Regions from separate parts of the Kineococcus sp. AC630 genome, predicted to be linked through region 2. Evidence: riboswitches for the same ligand, from Rfam matches in the RefSeq annotation. Region 2 holds a riboswitch; the other holds the start of a gene.
What was found. Region 2 has a riboswitch for glycine ahead of gcvT (glycine cleavage system aminomethyltransferase GcvT). Riboswitches for the same ligand answer to the same signal wherever they lie in the genome.
Positions count from the first base shown of each region.

Region 1: another riboswitch for glycine. It lies ahead of gcvP (aminomethyl-transferring glycine dehydrogenase); the one in region 2 lies ahead of gcvT (glycine cleavage system aminomethyltransferase GcvT).

Region 1 is NZ_CEEDMJ010000005.1:193,832-204,060, forward strand. Features, by position in the region: gene AC0I8G_RS07535 (SPFH domain-containing protein) at 1-152, opposite strand, end outside; gene AC0I8G_RS07540 (NfeD family protein) at 152-625, opposite strand; gene AC0I8G_RS07545 (VanZ family protein) at 825-1,337, opposite strand; gene gcvP (aminomethyl-transferring glycine dehydrogenase) at 1,532-4,405, opposite strand; glycine riboswitch at 4,489-4,590, opposite strand; gene AC0I8G_RS07555 (ParA family protein) at 4,651-5,412, shown strand; gene AC0I8G_RS07560 (SMI1/KNR4 family protein) at 5,555-6,220, shown strand; gene AC0I8G_RS07565 (MerR family transcriptional regulator) at 6,299-6,898, opposite strand; gene AC0I8G_RS07570 (bifunctional nuclease family protein) at 7,042-7,521, opposite strand; gene ftsR (transcriptional regulator FtsR) at 7,547-8,260, opposite strand; gene AC0I8G_RS07580 (FHA domain-containing protein) at 8,302-8,718, opposite strand; gene gcvH (glycine cleavage system protein GcvH) at 9,028-9,411, opposite strand; gene AC0I8G_RS07590 (DUF881 domain-containing protein) at 9,453-10,220, opposite strand; gene AC0I8G_RS07595 (small basic family protein) at 10,217-10,229, opposite strand, start outside.
Region 2 is NZ_CEEDMJ010000008.1:96-10,324, reverse strand. Features, by position in the region: gene purM (phosphoribosylformylglycinamidine cyclo-ligase) at 1-946, opposite strand, end outside; gene purF (amidophosphoribosyltransferase) at 943-2,487, opposite strand; gene AC0I8G_RS09975 (hypothetical protein) at 2,551-2,907, opposite strand; gene AC0I8G_RS09970 (sterol carrier family protein) at 2,904-3,296, opposite strand; gene AC0I8G_RS09965 (hypothetical protein) at 3,328-3,573, opposite strand; gene AC0I8G_RS09960 (MFS transporter) at 3,584-4,879, opposite strand; gene AC0I8G_RS09955 (LysR family transcriptional regulator) at 4,980-5,909, shown strand; gene AC0I8G_RS09950 (L-serine ammonia-lyase) at 5,890-7,278, opposite strand; gene gcvT (glycine cleavage system aminomethyltransferase GcvT) at 7,309-8,433, opposite strand; glycine riboswitch at 8,478-8,567, opposite strand; glycine riboswitch at 8,569-8,663, opposite strand; gene AC0I8G_RS09940 (tautomerase family protein) at 8,750-9,139, opposite strand; gene AC0I8G_RS09935 (LacI family DNA-binding transcriptional regulator) at 9,165-10,178, opposite strand.

The DNA of each region.
Region 1 (10,229 bases), on a different contig from region 2:
TTCAGCCCCGCTTCCAGCGTCCGCGAGTACCGGCCGAGCCGTTCCACGATGACGGCCGTGGCCTGCGGGACGATCCGGATCGTGCGGGCGATCACCGTCACCACGAACACGACGACGAGCGCGAGCACGACAAGGGTGACGACGTTGTCCATCAGTTCTCCTCGGTGGTACTGAGTGGTGCGATCGGCCCCACGACCGCGGTGGCCCCGTCGATCGCGGTGACGACGACGTCGTCACCCGCGGCGAACGTCGGACCGGTCGAGCGCGCCGACCACGTCTCCCCGACGAGTTTCACCAGGCCCCCGCGGAGGGTGACCGGTTCGAGGACGACCGCCGAGCGCCCGACGAGGGCGGCCGAGCCGGTCGTCCCGGTGGGCGGCATCCGAAGGCGGCGCAACAGGACGGGCCGGATGGTGGCCAGCAGCAACCCGGCCACGACGGCCGCGATGAGGACCTGCGGGACGAACGACAGCCCCACCGCGTCGGCGATCGCCCCCGCCACCGCCCCGCCCGCGAGCATCGCGAAGACCAGGTCGATGGCGGTGATCTCGAGGATCCCCAGGACCAGGGCCGCCGCGACCCACAGCAACCAGCTGCGGTCCAGCAACGCGTCCAGGAACTCCATCGTGATCACCCCCTCGCCGGGGACCCTACCAACCCGGGGTGGTGCTGGGCTGGGACGTCGGCGGGGTTCGTGTCCGGGTCGAACGCGAAGGGTCTCGTCGGATACTCCGTTCGCGCGGGGTACCGCACCGAGTCGGGCTGGGTGGGCCGACGCTCACTTCGGACATCCGCCGAGACCCTCCCCGCCCGACCCTTCGGCGTCACCTCGTCGCGGCCCCTGCACGACCCGCGCGGGTGCGGTCCAGGACGAGGAGGGCTGCCCCGACTCCGACGCCCAGCACCGTGCCGGCGGTGTTCGTGGCCCAGTCACTGGTGGTGCAGGAGCGGCCGAGGACGACGGCGAGCGCCTGGGTGCCCTCGATCGCCGCGGACAGCACGATCCCGCCGAGGCCGACGAGGACCGGGCGGCGGAACCGCACCACGGCGAACACCGTCACCGGCACGAACAGGGCGACGTTGGCGAGCAGTTCGCTGCTCCCCCACGACGGGAAGTCGATCCCCACCTCGCACGTGACCTCGTGCACCCGCCCCCGGTCGTCCGGGGCCAGGGTCACACCGAGGACCCCCACCAGGGCGAGGACGACGAGCCAGGTCAGCACGCGTGGGCTCCTCCGGCCCACCCACCCCGACGCGACGGACCCCACCACGACGACCAGCACCCCGAGCGGCACCAGCGCGGAGTGCTCGACCAGCAACGTCGGCAACCAGCCCACCGCGTCACCTACCGATCTCGAGACGACGCACGCGGTGCACGGAGGGCGGTCCGGGTGGGGTAGGCGCGCCGGATGTCCGAAGTGAGCGCCGGTGCACCCGCGCGAGATGGTGCACCCACCAGCGCGAACGGAGTATCCGGCGCGCCTACCCCACCCGGTCCGCCCGCCCCGGCCACGCGGGCCTGAGAACGAACTCAGTACTCCGACAGCGGCGGGCAGGAGCAGACGAGGTTCCGGTCGCCGGCGGCTCCGTCGATGCGGCGGACGGGGGGCCAGTACTTCGAGCGGGGGTTCATCCCGTTCGGGTACACCGCTTCCTCGCGGGAGTAGGGGTGGTTCCACTCCCCGACGAGGGACACCGCGGTGTGCGGGGCGTGACGCAGCGGAGACTCCTCGACGGCCCAGCGCCCGTCGGCGATGTCCTGGACCTCGGCGGCGATGGCGAGCATCGCGTCGCAGAACCGGTCGAGTTCGGCGAGGTCCTCGCTCTCGGTGGGTTCCACCATGAGGGTCCCGACGACGGGGAACGACATCGTCGGGGCGTGGAACCCGTGGTCGATGAGGCGCTTGGCGACGTCGTCGACGGTCACGCCTGTGGCCTTGGTCATCGGGCGCAGGTCGAGGATGCACTCGTGGGCGACGAGCCCGCCGGGGCCGCGGTAGAGGACGGGGAACGCCTCCTGCAGCCGGGTGGCGACGTAGTTGGCGGAGAGCACGGCCTGGACGGTCGCGGCGCGCAGCCCGTCGGGGCCCATCAGCCGCAGGTAGGCCCACGGGATGGGCAGGATCCCGGCGGAACCGTACGGGGCGGCGGAGACCATCCCGACCCCGTCGCCGTCGGGGGCGGTGGAGGGCAGGAACGGGGCGAGGTGGGAGCGGACCGCGACGGGTCCGACGCCGGGGCCGCCGCCGCCGTGGGGGATGCAGAACGTCTTGTGCAGGTTCAGGTGGGAGACGTCGGCCCCGAACTTGCCGGGCCGGGCGAGGCCGACGAGGGCGTTGAGGTTCGCGCCGTCGACGTAGACCTGGCCGCCGGCGTCGTGGACGAGCCCGCAGACCTCGCGGATGGACTCCTCGTAGACGCCGTGGGTCGAGGGGTAGGTGACCATCAGCGCGGCGAGGTCGTCGGCGTGCTCGGTGACCTTGGCGCGCAGGTCGTCGAGGTCGACGTTGCCCGCGTCGTCGCAGCGGACGACGACGACCTTCAGCCCGGCCATCACGGCGCTGGCGGCGTTGGTGCCGTGGGCGGAGGAGGGGATGAGGCAGATCGTGCGCTCACCGTGGCCCTGGGCGAGGTGGTAGGCGCGGATGGCGAGCAGTCCGGCGAACTCGCCCTGGGACCCGGCGTTGGGCTGCAACGAGACGGCGTCGTAGCCGGTGACCTCGGCGAGCCAGCCTTCGAGGTCGGCGGCGAGTTCGGCGGTGCCGGCGAGCTGGTCGGCCGGGGCGTAGGGGTGCAGGTCCGCGAACTCGGGCCAGGAGATCGGCTCGAGCTCGGTCGTCGCGTTGAGCTTCATGGTGCAGGAGCCCAGTGGGATCGCCCCGCGGTCGAGGGCGTAGTCGGCGTCGGAGAGGGTGCGCAGGTAGCGCAGCATCGCCGTCTCGGAGCGGTGCCGGCTGAAGACCGGGTGCGTCAGGAACTCCGACCCGCGGCGCAACGCGGACGGCAGTGCGGGGTCGGCGGTCGCCTCCGTCGGGGTCAGGCCGAAACCGGTCAGGGCCGCGGCGACGTGCGCCTCGGAGGTGGTCTCGTCGACGGTCAGCCCGACGTGGTCGACGTCGACGAGGCGCAGGTTCACCCCCGCCTCGAGCGCGACCGCGACCACGGCCTGCGCCCGGCCGGGGACGCGGGCCAGGACGGTGTCGAAGAACGCCTCGTGCACGACCTCGACCCCGCCGGCGCGCAGCGCGTCGGCGAGCGCCGCGGCGCGGCGCGCGACCTGGGAGGCGATGGCGCGCAGACCCTCCGGGCCGTGCCAGACGGCGTAGCAGCCGGCCATCACGGCCAGCAGGACCTGGGCGGTGCAGATGTTGGAGGTCGCCTTGTCGCGGCGGATGTGCTGTTCGCGGGTCTGCAGGGCGAGGCGGTACGCGCGGTTGCCGTCGGCGTCGACGGAGACGCCGACGAGGCGCCCGGGGAGGGAGCGTTCGAGGCCCTTGCGGACGGCCATGTAGGCGGCGTGCGGGCCACCCGCACCCATCGGGACGCCGAAGCGCTGGCTGGAACCGACGGCGACGTCGACGCCGAACTCCCCCGGCGCGACGAGCAGCGTCAGCGCCAGCAGGTCGGCCGCGGTGATCGCGATCGCGCCGCGGGCGTGGGCGTCGGCGACGACGGGGGCGAGGTCGCGGACCCGTCCGGAGGTCCCCGGGTACTGCAGGAGCACCCCGAACACCCCGCGCTCGCCCACCACGGCCAGCGGGTCGGCGTCGTCGAGGTCGACGCTCACGAGCTCGACACCCAGCGGCACGGCGCGGGTGCGCAGCACGGCGAGGGTCTGCGGGAGCACGTCGGCGTCGACGGCGAACACGGCACCGGCGGGGGCCTTGGAGGTCCGGCGGGCCAGGGTCATGGCCTCGGCCGCAGCGGTGGCCTCGTCGAGCAGGGAGGCGTTGGCCACGTCGAGCGCGGTGAGGTCGGTGACGGCGGTCTGGAAGTTCAGCAGCGCCTCGAGGCGGCCCTGCGAGATCTCGGGCTGGTAAGGCGTGTACGCCGTGTACCAGGAGGGGTCCTCGAGGACGTTGCGGCGCACGACGGCCGGGGTACGGGTGCCGAAGTAGCCGAGGCCGATCATCGACGGCACGACGCGGTTGCGTCCGGCGAGCGCGCGCAGCGCGGCGGTCACGGCGGTCTCGTCGAGCGCTTCGGGCAGGTCGAGCACGCCGTCGCGGATGCCGGCGGGGACGGCGCGGTCGACGAGTTCCTCCGTGGAGGAGAGGCCGACGACCTCGAGCATCCGGGCGACGTCGGCGGCGTCGGGGCCGATGTGGCGGGCGCTGAACGGCAGGGCCGCGGGCTCCGGGGAGAACTCCGGCAGGTCGCTGCGGACGGGCGTGGGCGAGGTCATGGGACGCTCCGGAGGTCGCTGAGGGCAGGTACCTCCCCGTCTGTCACCCACCCGCGCAGGCGCGGACGTGCTCCAGAGCGGCCTGATCTCGCGTGGTCCTTCCGCCTGAGAGGTTCCGGGGATGTTGCCCCTTCGGCGCCGCGGTCGGACTCTTCCCCGACCAGGGTCTCTCCCACACGAGCTGAACGGCCTGCCGTCATCCTACGGGACGAGATCCCGGATCCCGGGAAGATAGGTTGACCGCCGTGATCACCCTCGCCGTCTGCAGTGCCAAGGGTGGGGTCGGCAAGACGTCCGTCGTCCTCGGGCTGGCCTCGGCCGCCCTCCACCGCGGGACCAGCACCCTCGTCGTCGACCTCGACCCGCAGGCGGACGCCACGTCCGGCCTCGACGTCAGCGCCCACCGCGACCACGACGTCGCCGCCGTGCTGCGCACCCCGAGACGTCGCGTCGCCGAGGACGCCGTCGCGCCCAGCGGGTGGGTCGACGACCACCCGGGACTGCTCGACGTCCTCACCGGTTCCGCGGCCTCCGCGGGTCTGGACACCCCCGAGGCCGACGAGGAGACGCTGAAGTCGTTGCGCCGGGCCCTGGGCAAGCTCGACGACCACGACCTCGCCCTGCTGGACACCCCGCCCTCGCTCAACGGGCTGACGCGTTCGGCGTGGCGCGCGGCGGACGCCGTGCTCGTGGTCTCCGACGCCAGCCGGTTCTCCGTGGCGGCGGTCGACCGCACGATCCGGGAGGTCCGTGCCCTGCGCAGCTCCCCGGAGGTCGTCGGGGTCCTGGTCAACCGCTACACCCAGCGCTCGGGGGAACAGCGCTTCCGCTACGAGGAACTGCAGGCCATGTTCGGCGACCTGGTGCTGGAACCGCTGCCGGACCGGGTGGCCGTGCCGCAGTCGCAGGGAGCGGGGGTTCCGCTGCACTCGTTGCGGGCCAAGGCGGCGAAGACCGTCGCGGAGCAGTTCGACGCGGTGCTGGACCGGATCCTCCGCACGACGTAGGGAACCGGACGGGGCCGTACCCCGTCCGAGGTGCGGGAACGCCGACGAACGCCTAAGTTCCAACAAGTCGGTCTACCCGGGTTTCGTCCCCGCAGGTGCCGCCCGTTCTTCCCCGCGCTCTTCGCGGGCCCTAGGAGGTTCCGTGACGCCCAACACACCCCTCGACCGTCTCCGCGTGGTGCGCGCCGTCCGCGGAGCGGTGGTTCCGACCGCAGCACCGCACGTGCCCGCTCCGGACCCGGAGGCCGACCGGATCACCGGCATCGTCACGCGGTTGCGCGCCCAGTGGACGCGTTGCGGCGCGGACATCGCCAGCCACCTGCGCCCCGGGGTCGGCGAGGCTCACCTCGACGCGGTGGAACGCCAGATGGGCCTGCTGATCCCCCGCGGCGCCCGGGCCTGGTGGCGCGCGGTCGACGGTGTCGATCCCGTCCGCACCACCTTCCGCACGAGTGCTCCGACGGTGGGGCCCGGTGGCTGGGTCCCGTTGACCCTGGAGGAGGCGGTGCGTCGCGCGAGCGGCCAGGGTCCCGGCCTCACCGCCCCGCCGGCCCTGCTGCCCCTCTTCGCCCGCGACGAGGAACTCATCGCCGTGCGCCTGGGCTCCAGCCGCTCCGTCGTCGAGCAGATCGTGCTGGCCGAGGACGGCGAGGGCTACCAGCACTCCTGGCGCGTCGGTCTCGACGAGCTGCTGAGCACCTGGGCCGACTCCCTGCTCGCCGCGGTGCACTGGCTGCCCGACGCCCACGACTGGGTGACCGACCCCTTCGCCCTGCAGGCTCTCCCCCGCGCCGAGCTCCTCGACTAGTCCACCCCACGCACGACGAAAGCCGTGATCCCGCTGGGTCCCCCCCGCAGGATCACGGCTTTCGTGCGTGGCGTGGGGCTAGCCGGCTTCGCGAGCGGCGCGACGCTTGGACAGCTCGTCGGCCAGGACCATGGCGGTCTGACCGGGCTCGCGGTCGGCGGGACGTTCGCTCGGCAGCGAGGCCAGCTCCCCCTCGACCTCGCGCCAGACACGGCCCACGGCGATGCCGAAGACGCCTTGACCGCCTTGGACGAGATCTATCACTTCATCGGCCGAGGTGCACTCGTAGACGCTGGCACCGTCGGACATGAGGGTGATCTGGGCGAGGTCGTCGACGCCACGCTCACGCAGGTGGGTGACCGCCGAGCGGATCTGGTGCAGCGAGACGCCGGTGTCCAGCAGCCGCTTCACGACCTTCAGGACCAGGATGTCGCGGAACCCGTAGAGACGCTGCGAGCCGGAGCCGGAGGCACCGCGCACACCGGGCTCGACGAGGCCGGTGCGGGCCCAGTAGTCGAGCTGGCGGTAGGTGATGCCGGCGGCCTTGCAGGCCGTCTGACCGCGGTAGCCGACCTCTTCGTCCAGGTCGGGGAGGTCCTCGGCGAACAGCAGACCCTGCGCACGAACTGGCGGGGTCGACTTCCGCGACGACCCTGCGACTGCATCGCCACTGCTCACGCCGGCCTCCTCGTCATCGCCACCCGTCGAGGACCGACCGGAAGCGTTCTGCATACTGACCGTAGAAGAGCACCCCCGGAGCGTCAACGAGGCGCGCGGCGCGCCGCAGACCGTGACCTATCCGTGACCCGGGAGAACCCGGTTCAGGCCTCGCCCGAATCGGCTTCGAAGTCCTCGGGCGAGATGTGGTCGAGGAACTCGCGGAACTTCTCCACCTCGTCCTCGTCCTCGTCCGGCACCGGGACGCCCCCGGAGTCGAGCACCTGGTCGGCGCTCACGATGGGGCAGCCCACGCGCAGGGCGAGGGCGATCGCGTCGGACGTCCGCGAGCTGACCGTGAGGCCACCGTCGAAGACGAGTTCCGCGAAGTAGACGTTGTCCTTGACCGCCACGATCCGGACCTCTTCCAGACGTCGGCCGACGGCCTCGATGACGTCCTTGAGCAGGTCGTGGGTCAGCGGACGGGGCGGGACGACACCCTGCTGGGCGAAGGCGATGGCACTCGCCTCGGGAGCCCCGATCCAGATGGGCAGGTACCGGTCGCCGTCCCGTTCGCGCAGCAGCACGATCGGGTTGTTGGAAGGCATCTCGACTCTGACGCCGATGACATCGAGCGCGCGCACCCGATCACCGTACCCCGGCGTCGGCTCAGCGCGCGCCGCGGCCGAGCGCGCCGGCGACGAGCGCGGTGTGCAGCCGCAGGCAGGCCGCCGCGATCTCCCGCACGACCTGGTCGGCGCGGTCGACGGACTCGCCACCGCCTCGCTGCCCGAGGCGCTGCAGCGGCGCGGCGACCTGTTCCGCGAGAGCGATCTCACGGTCGGCGGCGGTGCGGAACATCCGCAGGTGCCGGGCCTCGATGCCGTGCGCCGCCAGCGAGGCCGCGGCGCGCAGCACCTCCAGGGCCTCACCGTCGTACCACGGGCCCCCGGGAGCGGGCGAGAGCACGCCGAACCCCTCGAGCGCGTCGAGGAGCTCGGCGTCGACGCCGGACTCGCGCAGGATCTCCAGCCGGGTCAGCCGGAGGTTGGCGGCGTGGCCGTCGAACCGGTCGGCCCCCGGGACGCTGCCCGCCGCGACGACCTCGGGGACGCGCGGTGCCGCCCCGGGCTGTTCCGGCGGCTCGAGGCCGCGGTCCATGGCCTCGAGGTTCTCCCGGATGACCTTCAGCGGCAGGTAGTGGTCGCGTTGGGCGGAGAGCACGTACCGCAACCGGTCGACGTCGTCGGAGGAGAACTTGCGGTACCCCGCGGGGGTCCGGCCCGGTTCGACGAGACCCTGCTCCTCGAGGAAGCGGATCTTGGAGATGCTGACGTCGGGGAAGTCCGGCGTCAGGATCGCGAGGACCTCGCCGATCGTCATCCTGGGCAGGCTCGGGTCCAGGGACCGCGCCCCGGCAGCGCTCACTGCTCCCCTCGCGGGCTGGGGTGGAAGTCCATCCGGTACTTGCCGATCTGCACCTCGTCGCCGGCGGCCAGGACCACGTCGTCGATGCGCTCGCGGTTGACGTAGGTGCCGTTGAGACTGCCGACGTCACGCACCCGGAACCCCGGACCCCTCGCCGGGTCGGGCGCGCGGAGGAACTCCGCGTGCTTGCGCGAGACCGTCACGTCGTCCAGGAAGATGTCGCTGGTCTGGTGGCGGCCCGCGGAGGTCCGCTCGGCGTCCAGGAGGAACCGGGACCCCGCGTTGGGACCGCGCCGCACGACGAGCAGCGCCGATCCGGCCGGCAGGGCGTCGATGGCCTCCTGGTCGTCACTGGTGAGACCGCGTTCCGCGGACTCGTGGACCTCGGGGACGACCAGACCGGCGAAGGACATGGTGGAATCCACCGGCCGCTCGGCCGCGCCACCCCGGGGGGTCGCCGCAGGGGTCGTCCCGCCCTCCGAGGACGCACCCGCCCCGTCGGTCGACGATGCAGCCAACCCGTCGTCCGACGCAGCCAACCCGTCGTCCGACGACGTGCCCGACGCAGACATCGACACCACCTCTCACGCTGGCAGAACACGTGACTCCCGGGGGCAGGCAACTCCCTGCACGCGGGCGGTCACGCTTGGAACTTCCAGGATCACCCTAGCCGTGCCGACCCGGCAGGTCAGGTCACCGGGTCGACACGGGTGGCGGAGCGCTCAGCCCGCGTGGGCGGTGTAGGCCTCGGCGTCGAGGAGGCCCTCGACCTGCGCCACGTCGCTCGGCGTGATGGTGAACATCCAGCCGTCGCCGTAGGGGTCGGTGTTCACCAGGTCGGGACGCGTCTCCAGCCCCGGGTTGTGCCCCGAGACGGTGCCGGACACGGGCGCGGTGATCTCGCTGACGCTCTTGGTCGACTCGACCTCACCGCAGGCGCCGCCGGCGGCGACGGTCTCGCCCTCGGCGGGCAGCGAGACGTACACGACGTCCCCGAGGGCGTCCTGGGCGTGGTCGGTGATGCCGACCCGGACGGTGCCGTCCGCCTCGACGCGCACCCATTCGTGCTCGCTGGTGTAGCGGAGGTCGGCGGGGACGTTCGACATGCTGGAACTGACTCCTCTGGTGGGGACGGCCGGACGGGGACTCAGCCGGTGCTGGCGGAGGGTTCCGGTGACGCCGGGCGAGCGTACTGAGGCGCGGAGACGGCGTGCAAGGCGTCCACCTGCACCCCGTCGGCACCGGCGGCGTTGCGGACCTCGAGGTCCGCCCCGGCGGAGCGCAGCGTCTCGCGCACCCCGCCCGGGATGTCGAGGGCGGTGGAGAGGGTGTCAGGGTCGCCGATGACGCTCACGACGTAGGGCGCGCGCTCGGTCGCCCCGTCGACCAGGACGGCTCCGGTGGTGTCGGTGAAGGCGGTCTCGGCCACCACGCGGGTGCTGCCGATCTGGATCGCCTCGGCGCCGGCGTCGCGCAGCTCCTGGACGAACTGGATGAGGTTGGTCGAGCGCACGGCGGCGTCGGGGTCGGTGATGGTGGCGACGATCCCGGGCCCGTGCGCGGGCAGCGTCCCGGCCAGCAGCCCGTACTCCTGGGCCCGCTGCTCGGCGGCCTGGGCGGCGGCCTGGGCGGAGTCGGACCCCTCGGTGAGCTGACGCCGGGTCGCCTGGAGGCTGTCGAGCTCCTCCTGCAGGCGGTCCCCCCGCTCGGTGGTGTCGTCCAGGATCCGGACCAGGTCGGTCTCGCGCAGGTCGCTCAGACCCGAGGTGCTCGTCTGACGCACCTGCACCACGAATCCGAAGCCGAGCGCGGCGCAGAGGATCCCGGCCAGGACCTGGGCGCGCGTGGCGCGGGGCCGGCCCGCGCGCCACAACCGTCGCCACGGCGAGCGGCGCGGGGCCGCGGGCTCGCTCACGCGTTCAGC
Region 2 (10,229 bases):
CCAGCATGCCCACGCCCAGGTTCAGGGTGCGCTCGAGGTCGTCCGTCGGCACCCGGCCGAGGTCGCGGACCAGGCTGAACACCGCACCCGGGGTCCAGGTCGTGCGGTCCACAACGGCCGTCACGTCCGCCGGCAGGCAGCGCGCCAGGTTGGCCGCGAGGCCGCCCCCGGTCACGTGACTCATGGCGTGCACGCCACCGGAGCTCAACGTGGCCAGCGCGGGCCGGGCGTAGATCCGGGTCGGGACGAGGAGCTCCTCGCCCAGGGTGCGGCCGAACTCCTCCACGTGCCGGTCGTAGGCCCACCCGGCGTCGGCGAAGACGCGGCGGACCAGCGAGTACCCGTTGGAGTGCAGCCCGGAGCTGGCCATCGCGACGAGCACGTCGCCGACCTCGACGCGTTCCGCGCCCAGCAGCTCGTCGGCCTCGACGACCCCCGTGACCGCTCCGGCGACGTCGTACTCCTCCGGCCCGAGGAGCCCGGGGTGCTCGGCGGTCTCGCCGCCGACCAGCGCCACGCCCGCCTCTTCGCAGCCGCGGGCGATGCCGGCGACGATCGCGGCCATCCGCTCGGGGACGACCCGTCCGCACGCGATGTAGTCGGTCATGAACAGGGGCGTCGCACCGCAGACGACGATGTCGTCGACGACCATGCCGACGAGGTCGGAGCCGATGGTGTCGTGCCGGTCGAGCGCCTGCGCGATCGCGACCTTCGTGCCGACCCCGTCGGTGCTGGTGGCCAGCAGCGGGCGGCGGTAGTCCTTGAGCACCGAGACGTCGTAGAGGCCGGCGAAGCCGCCGAAGCCGCCGACGACCTCGGGTCCCTGGGTCCGGGCGACGGACGCCTTCATGAGCTCGACGGCGCGGTCCCCCGCGACGACGTCGACCCCTGCGTCCGCGTACGTCGTCCCCGCGGGTGTCGTCGCCGGTGTCGTCGTCGCGCTCACTGCTGGGCCCCCTGGGCGGGTTCGGACCGGGAGACCGGTGTGATCGGGATGCGCGGCTTGTCCATCGCGTGCTCGCCGAGACGGTCGAGGTCGTTCAGCGGGACGGGGTACTCGCCGGAGAAGCAAGCGGTGCAGAGCCGCTCGACGGGCTGCTCGGTCGCCTCGATCATGCCCTCGGTCGAGATGTAGCCGAGCGAGTCGGCCCCGATGCTCTGGGCGATGTCCTCGACGGAGAGGCCGTTGGCGATCAGCTCGGCCCGGGTCGCGAAGTCGATGCCGTAGAAGCACGGCCACTTCACCGGCGGAGAGGAGATCCGGACGTGGATCTCGGCGGCGCCGGCCTCGCGCAGCATCCGGATCAGGGCGCGCTGGGTGTTGCCGCGGACGATCGAGTCGTCCACGACGACGAGGCGCTTGCCCGCCACGACGTGCTTGAGCGGGTTCAGCTTCAACCGGATCCCGAGCTGGCGGATCGTCTGGTTGGGCTGGATGAAGGTGCGGCCCACGTAGGAGTTCTTCACCATCCCCTGTCCGTAGGGGATGCCGGACTCCTCGGCGTAGCCGATGGCGGCGGGCGTCCCGGACTCCGGGGTGGGGATGACGAGGTCGGCCTCGACGGGGTGTTCGCGGGCCAGGACCCGGCCCATCTCGACACGGGCCTCCTGGACGACCTTGCCGTTGATGGCGGTGTCCGGGCGGGCCAGGTAGACGTACTCGAAGACGCAGCCCTTGGGCTTGGCCTCGGCGAAGCGAGTGCTGCGCAGGCCGTCCGCGTCGATGGCGATGAGCTCGCCGGGTTCGATCTCGCGGACGAAGCTCGCACCGACGATGTCCAGCGCGGGGATCTCCGAGGCCACGACCCAGCCGCGGTCCAGGCGCCCCAGGACCAGCGGGCGGATGCCCTGGGGGTCCCGTGCGGCGTAGAGGGTGTGCTCGTCCATGAAGACGAGGCTGAAGGCGCCCTGCACGTGCGGCAGGACCTCCGCGGCCGTCGCTTCGAGCGTGTGGTCGGGGTCCCCGGCGAAGAGGGCCGTGAGGATCGCGGTGTCCGTGGTGTTGCCGCGGGCCAGCTCGCTGGGCGAGGGCCGTCCGGGCAGCACGGGACGGGCGGAGTTCGGGTAGCGCTCGGCCTGCAGGTCGCGCAGCGCGAACAGGTTCGTGAGGTTCCCGTTGTGCGCGAGCGCCACGGTCCCGCCGGCGGTGTCGCCGAGGGTGGGCTGGGCGTTCTGCCACCCGCCGCCACCGGTCGTGGAGTAGCGGGCGTGACCGACCGCGATGTGCCCCTGGAGGGACTCCAGCGCGGACTCGTCGAAGACCTGGGACACCAGACCGGTGTCCTTGAAGACGAGGATCTGCTCGCCGTTGCTCACGGCGATGCCAGCTGCCTCCTGCCCCCGGTGCTGCAGGGCGTAGAGACCGTAGAAGGTCAGTTTGGAGACTTCCTCACCGGGAGCCCAGACCCCGAAGACGCCGCAAGCGTCCTGAGGTCCTTTCTCGCCGGGAAGCAGGTCGTGGTTCAGACGTCCGTCACCGCGGGCCACGCTCGAAGTGTGTCACACCCCCGCGTCGGGGACCGACGTCAACGACCGCGTCGGGGACCGACGTCAACGACGGCGGCCGCGCCGCACGCGGGGAGCGGGTCGGGTCCCGGTGCGGCGGTCCACGAGCACGGCCACCAGACCCCCCAGCAGGACCCCGAACAGGGCCAGCGCGCAGAACAGGTACCCGAAGAGGGCGCGTTGGGAGTAGCCGTCGCGCGCCGGGGTCACGGCCGCGACGACCGCGGCGACGACGAAGGCGAGCACCAGTCCGGTGACGACGAAGGCGCGGAACCGGGGCGCCCGACGACGGGTGACCTGGACGAACGCGGTGCCCTCGCGCTCCGGCGACACCTCGGGGGACACCTGAGGGGTCTCCTCCGGCGCGTCGCCGGGGGACGGGGTCTGGGCCTGCTCGCTCACGGGTGAACGGTACGCGGTGGGACGAGCGGCAGCAGTTCGCCGAGGTCTGCGCGGTTGCCGCTGGCCTGGACCCGTCCCGCGGCCCGGGCCGCGTCGAACTCCGTCCGGCCCGTCGCGAGCTCGATCCAGGTCGTGGCGTCCATCTCCACGACGGCCGGCGGGGTGCCCCGGGTGTGCCGCGGGCCCTCGATGACCTGCACCGCCGCGAACGGCGGTACGCGCACCTCGACGCTCCCCCCGGGGTAGCGGGCCGCGAGCTCCTCCAGCGAGTACCGCACGGCGGTGGCCAGCACCGGCCGGCCGGGCTTCTCGCCCCGTTCCCAGAGGTCCTCCACGGCGCGGACGGCGGCGAGGCCTTCGGCGGGGTCGGTGCGGCGACGGGTGGGCATCGCGTCATCGTCCCAGGTCGAGCGTTCCAGGTCAGGCGCGGACCACCGGGCCGGGGACGGGCTGCGGGACGTGACCTGGCACACCCGACAGACCCGGCAGACCGGGCGCTGCGGGCACTCCGCCGTCGCCGGCGCGGACGAGGAGGACGACGACCACCGCCACGACGACGGCCACGACGAGGGCGAGCCCGAGCAGCGCGACGGCCAGGCCGGGGTGCGGGTGGGGAGGGTGTTCGACCTCGAGACGGTCCGGGGCAGCGGTTCTCGTGGTGCGCACGTGGACCTCCTCACCGAGGGCCGGCGGCGACCCCCTGCCGGTCGTCGCCGCCACCAGTAGACACCTGGACGGGGCCGCTGTCAGCAGGCCCCGAGCCGGACCCGGAGTCAGGTCCCGAGTCGGGCGCGGGGTTGCGGCGCAGGGCCACCGCGACGGTGCCCAGGAGGGCGAGCACGACGACGGCGAGGACGGGGACCGAGACGTCGTAGGCGACCCCGGCGGAACTGCTGAACCCGACGGCGAGCGCCGGGACGGCCATCCCGAGGTAGCCGGCCAGGAAGATGCCGGCGGCCGCCTCACCGCGGGCACCCGCCGGGGCCAGCGAGGTCGCCGTCGTGAGCGAGCCCTTGAGCAGGACGCCGACGCCCGCCCCCGCCACGACCGAGCCGCCGAGGAACACCGCGACGAGCCCGAGCACCACCCCGACCCCGAGACCGACGACGCCGAGGGCGGTGAGGGCCAGCCCGATCCGCACCTGGTGGGTGGCGTGCAGGCGGACGAGGAGGACCTGGCTGAGCGCCGCCGCCGCGAGGACGGCGAAGGTGCTCGCCCCGCCGGTCACCGGGCCGGGGTGCCCGAGGGAGGCCAGGACCGCGGGGGCGAGGGAGGTGAAGAGCCCCAGGACGGCGAAGAGCGCGAAGGAGGCGAGGGCGGCGGCGAGGTAGCGGCCCCGGGCGGCGGCCGGGACGGCGATCCGCTGGACGCGGTAGGGCCGGTGCTCGCGCTCGACGGTCTCGGGGACGAGCAGCGCGACGGCCGCGGCGGCGAGCAGCAGCAGGACGAGGAAGACCTCGTGCGGGACCCGCAGCGGGTCCCCGAGGTGGCCGACGAGCAACCCGGCGACGAGGGCCCCGAGGCCGAGGCCGCCGAGGTTGGCGGCGGTGGCGACGACGGCGCCGAGCCCCGGCCTGCGGGAGGCGGTCCGGCCGTGGAGCTCGGCGAGGTACGCGGTGGCGGTGGGGGTCAGCGCCCCGACGGCGAGCCCGGTCACGACCCGGGCGACGATGAGGACCGCGAGGTTCGGGGTGAGCGCGAGGGCGAGCGCGGCGACGGCCTCGAGCACGAGGGCGGGGGCGAGGACCCGGCGCCGGCCCAGGTGGTCGGAGAGGTGCCCGACGGTGAAGAGGGCGATCGCGACGCCGGCCGCGTAGACCGCGAAGGCGACGGTCACCACGACCGTGGGCAGCCCGTCGCGTTGGCGGTAGAGGGCCCACAGCGGGGTCGGCACGGTGGCGAAGGCCAGCGCGGTCGCGAAGGCGGAGGCGACGATCCAGAAGCCGAGACGGTGCCGGCGGTTCGATCCCATGGACCGTGCAAGCACCGGTCGGCACGAAGCCTTCCGTTCCACCGCTGGGCGGTGGGACCATCCATCGCGATCAACGATGGAAGAGCGGGATGGGAGTGCGGTGGAGCTGCGTCAGCTGGAGGTGTTCCTCGCCGTCGTGGAGGCGGGGACGATCAGCGCGGCCGCCCGGCGGCTGGGGGCCGCGCAGTCCGCGGTGAGCACCGTCGTCCGGGCGCTGGAGGAGGACCTGGGCGTCGCCCTGTTCGTCCGCACCTCACGCCGGGCCGTCGTCACCGACGCGGGCCGGGCCCTGCTCCCGGAGGCCCGACGGGTGCTCGCCGGGGTCTCCGAGGCGCGCTCGGCGGTGCTCGACGCCGACGGCGGACCCTCCGGGCCGCTGGCCGTGGGCGTCGTGACGACGATGCACCCGGTGGACCTGCCCCTGCTGCTGCAGCGGTTCACGACGGCGAACCCCCGGGTGTCGGTGTCGATGCGGGTGTTCGCGGACGGTTCGCGGGGTCTGCTGCGCGCCCTCGTCGGCGGCGAGCTGGACGTCGCGTTCCTGTCCTGGCCGTTCCGGCCGCCGGCGAGCGTCGTGCTGCGCCACCTCGACCGGAGCGCCTTCCGGTTGCTGCTGCCCCCGGGGCACCCGCTGGCCTCCTCGGCCCCGGTGGAACTGGCGGACCTCGCGGGGGACCGCTGGATCGACGGGCCGCCGGGTTTCGCGAACCGCCTGCAGGTCGACGCGCTGTTCGCGCGGGTCGGCGCGACGCGACGGGTGGTCCTGGAGGTGCCGGACGTCTCGACGTTCCCCCGCTACGTCGCCGCCGGTCTCGGCCCGGCGTTCGTGCCGGGTTCGGTCCCCGTCCGGGCCGGCTGCCACGAGCAGCCCGTCGCGGGTGAGCCGCTGAGCTGGACGTTGTCGCTGGCGACCTCGCGTCCCTCCCCCGAACGTCCCGTGCGCAAGGCCGTCACCGCCTTCACCGAGGCCGTCGACCGCCACGTCCGCCGCTCCGCGCCCGACCCGGGAGTCAGCACTCGGGGACGTTGACCCCGACGGTGGGGCGGCCGATGACGGTGAGGGCGAGACCGCCGAGGGAGGTCTCCTTGTACTCCGAGCGCATGTGCGCGCCGGTCTGGCGCATGGTGGCGATCGCGGTGTCCAGGCTCACGACGTGGCTGCCGTCGCCGCGCATCGCGGTGCGGGCCGCGTGGATCGCGGTGGTCGCGCCGACGGCGTTGCGTTCGATGCAGGGGATCTGGACGAGCCCGCCGACGGGGTCGCAGGTGAGGCCCAGGTGGTGCTCGACGGCGATCTCGGCGGCGTTCTCCACCTGCTCGGGCGTTCCCCCGAGGACCTCGGCGAGACCGGCCGCGGCCATCGCGCTGGCCGAACCCACCTCGCCCTGGCACCCGACCTCGGCGCCGGAGATGGAACCCGTCTCCTTGAGGATGATCCCGATCCCCCCGGCCGCCAGCAGGAACCGGACCGTCCCGGCGTCGTCGGCGCCGCGGACGAAACGCCGGTAGAAGTGCAGCACGGCGGGGACGATGCCCGCGGCGCCGTTCGTCGGGGCCGTGACGACCCGGCCGCCGGCGGCGTTCTCCTCGTTCACCGCGAGCGCGAAGAGGCTGACCCAGTCCATCGCGTGCAGGACGTCGGCGGCGGTGTTCCCCTCCTCGGAGAGGAGTTCGCGGTGCAGGCGCGGGGCGCGGCGGCGGACGCCGAGCCCGCCGGGGAGGGTTCCGTCGGTGACGAGGCCGTGGTCGACGCAGGCGGCCATGGCGGCGAAGATGTCCAGCAGCCCGGAGTCCACGTCGTTCCCGGAGCGGAGGCTCTCCTCGTTGCGGCGCACCAGGTCCGCGACCCCGAGGCCGGTCGAGCGGCAGTGGTCGAGGAGTTCCTGGGCGCTGCGGAAACCGTGCGGCAACCCCGCCCCGGTCCCCACGACGGGTTCGCTCGCGTCCAGCGGGTGGTCGCGGACGAAACCCCCACCGACGGAGTACGACGTCCGTTCGGCGACGACGTCACCGGCGGCGTCGCGGGCCGTGAACACCATGCCGTTGGGGTGGGCGGGCAGCGAGGTCCGGCCGATCAGGCGGACGTCGCCGTCGAGGTCGAAACCCACCGCGTGCCGGCCGAGGACCCGCAGTTCACCGCTGCGCCGGATCTCGTCGAGGAGCCCTCCCACGGCGTCGGGATCGATGAGTTCGGGCCGTTCACCGAGCAGTCCCAGGACGACGGCCCGGTCGGTGCCGTGTCCGCGGCCGGTGGCCCCCAGCGATCCGTAGAGGTCGATGGTGACGGAGACGACCCGTTCCAGCGCGGCGGTTCCCTCGAGGTGCTCGGCGAAGGCGAGGGCGGCGCGCATCGGGCCGACGGTGTGCGAGCTCGACGGGCCGATGCCGATGGAGAACATGTCGAAGACGGACAGCGGAGCGCTCACGCGTCAGCGCTCCCGACGGTAGAAGGGCAGTGCGACGACCTCGACGGGCAGTTCGGAACCGCGGACGTCGACGGCCAGCGCGGTGCCGGGGGCGGAGAGCGCGGCGTCGACGTAGGCCATCGCGACGGGGTAGCCGAGCGTGGGCGACAACGCGCCGCTGGTGACCTCCCCGACCGGGTTCCCGTCGGAGACGACGGCGTACCCGGCACGGGGAGCCCGGCGCCCCGATCCCTTCAGGCCGACCAGCACCCGGGCGGGTGCGACCTCGGCGAGTCGTCGCAGCGCCTCGAGCCCGACCGGTCCCGGGTCCTTGTCCAGCTTCACGACACGGCCGAGGCCGGCGGCGAACGGGCTGGTCCCGCGGGTGAGTTCGTGGCCGTAGAGCGGCATCCCCGCCTCCAGGCGCAGGGTGTCCCGGCAGGCCAGCCCGGCGGGGACCCCACCGTGCTCCCGGGCCGCGGACAGCAGCGCGTCCCAGACGGTGACCGCGTGCTCGACCGGGGCGAACACCTCGAAACCGTCCTCCCCGGTGTACCCGGTGCGCGCGAGCAGCACGGGGACGTCGCGCAGGGTGGCGGACGCGCTGCGGTAGTAGCCGAGCGCGTCGAGGTCGACGTCCACGAGGGGTCCGAGGATCGCCACCGACGCCGGCCCCTGCACCGCGACGAGGGCCCAGCGGGCGGTCTCGTCGGCGACGTGGACGTCGAAGGGGCGACACCGGTCGGCGATGGCCACGACGACGGGTTCGACGTTCGCGGCGTTGGCGACGACGAGGAACTCCTGCTCGCCGAGGCGGTAGGTCACGAGGTCGTCGACGATCCCGCCCTCGTGGTCGACGAGCATCCCGTAGGCCGCCCGGCCGATCGGCATGGTCGAGGCCCGCCCGACGAGGGCCGCGTCCAGCGCCGCTCCCGCCTCGGGGCCGGTGACCCGGATCTCTCCCATGTGCGAGAGGTCGAAGACCCCGGCGCTCTCGCGGACGGCCTTGTGCTCGGCGAGGTCGGAGGCGTAGCGCAGCGGCATCTGCCAGCCGGCGAAGTCGGTGAAGGAGGCGCCGAGCGCCGCGTGGACGTCGGCGAGGGGCGTGCTCGTCGGGCTGGCCGTCGAGCTGCTGACCTGGGTGTTCACAGGGCTCCTCTCGTCGCGACCGCGCGGTGCGGTCGCGTGCTGGACCCCCTCTGTCGCGGAACCTGAGAGCTTCACCCTGCGGGGCAGGGCTTTCCCCGTCGGTGAGGACCCAGGGGTCCTGCTCTCCAGAGCGGCCTGCCCGTGGCGGTACGTGGACCTGAGAGGTTCCGGGGTGGTTGCTCCTTCGGTGCCCACCGGTGGGACCGGTGAGGCTCTCCCGCCCGGGGGAAGCGGCCGTGTGTTCAGTTGTGCTGCCCGTCAGCGTGGCACACGACCGCCCCTGGGGACCAGCGCCGCCGCGTCCCGCCGCGCCGGCTCAGAGCTCCCCGGTGAGGAACTGGGCGCGGCCGTGGCCGAAGGACCAGTCGGCGTCGGAGTTCTCCACGACCGAGACGACGACGTCGGAGGGTGCGGTCCCGCAGCGGGTGCGCAGCCGCTCGACGAGCAGGCGGTAGAACGCCTCCTTCTGCGCGCGCGGGCGGGGGCGGCTGGTCACCTGCAGCACGACGACGTCGCGGGTGCGCTCGATGCCGAGGCCGGTGTCGTGGACGACGAGCTCGCCCTCGGGGTGCTGGTGGACGACCTGGTACCGGTCGCCGTCGGGGACGCCGAACGCCTCGACCACGGCGGCGTGGGCGGCGTCGAGCAGCGTGGCGACCTCGTCGGGGCGACGGCCGGCGACGAGGTCGAAGCGGAGCAGGGGCACGAGAACCTCCAGGTAGTTTGTCCTGTCATTCTGACATGACTGAACCGGTCGTGTCCCGCACCACCAGCCGCGGGGCGAGGACGACGTCGGCGGGGCCCGGATCGTCCGCGCCGTCCAGGCGCCGCACGGCCGCCCGCACCGCGCACGCCGCCTGCCCCGCCGCGTCCTGGCTCACCGACGTCAGCCGCACGTGCCCCAGCCGGGCCAGGAGGCTGTCGTCGTAGCCGGTCACCGACACCCGCCCGGGGACCGCGATCCCGTCCCGCAGGAGGACGTCGAGGACGCCGAGCGCGATCCGGTCGCTGGCGGCCACCACCGCCGTCCCCGTCCACCCCCCACCCAGGACCCGCCGGGTGGCGGCCGCCCCGCCCTCCTCGTCGAAGGTCCCCTCCACGACCCGCCCGCGCACCCCGGCGGCCGCGACGGCGGCCTCGAACCCGGCGCGGCGGTCGGCGGCGATGTCCCCCGCACCGCCCGAGACGTGCAGCAGGTCCCGGTGACCCAGGCCGACCAGGTGCTCGACCAGCAGCCGCGTCCCGACCTCGTCGGAGGCGCGCACGACGTCGGGCCTCGGCGACCCGGGGTCCGCGAGGCGCGGCCGCCGTCCCAGGACCACGACGGGGACGCGTCGCCGCAGCTTCGCCAGCTCCGCACCGGGCAGTTCCGGCCCGAGCAGCAGCAGCGCCTCGCAGCGGGAGTCGAGCAGGGTCTCGACCGCCGCCCGCTCCCCCCGCGTGCGGGTCACCGCAGCGAGCACGACGTCGTAGCCGGCCTCCTCCGCGGCGTCCTGCAGCTCCTCGACGAGCTCGGCGTGGAAGGCGTTGCGGACGGCCACGGTGATCCCGAGCAGGCGGGTGCGCCGCAGCGCGAGGCTGCTCGCCGCGCGGTCGGCGCGGTACCCGAGGTCGGCGGCCGCCCGCAACACGCGGGCAGCCGTCTCGGCGCTGGGCCCCGGAGCCCCCCGCAGGGCGAGGGACACCATGCCCTTCGACACCCCGGCCCGGGCCGCGACGTCCTTGATCGTGGGTCGAGCGGACACCGGACTGCCTCCTTGGCCCGCTTGACAACGGCGGACGGTCGAACCGATTCT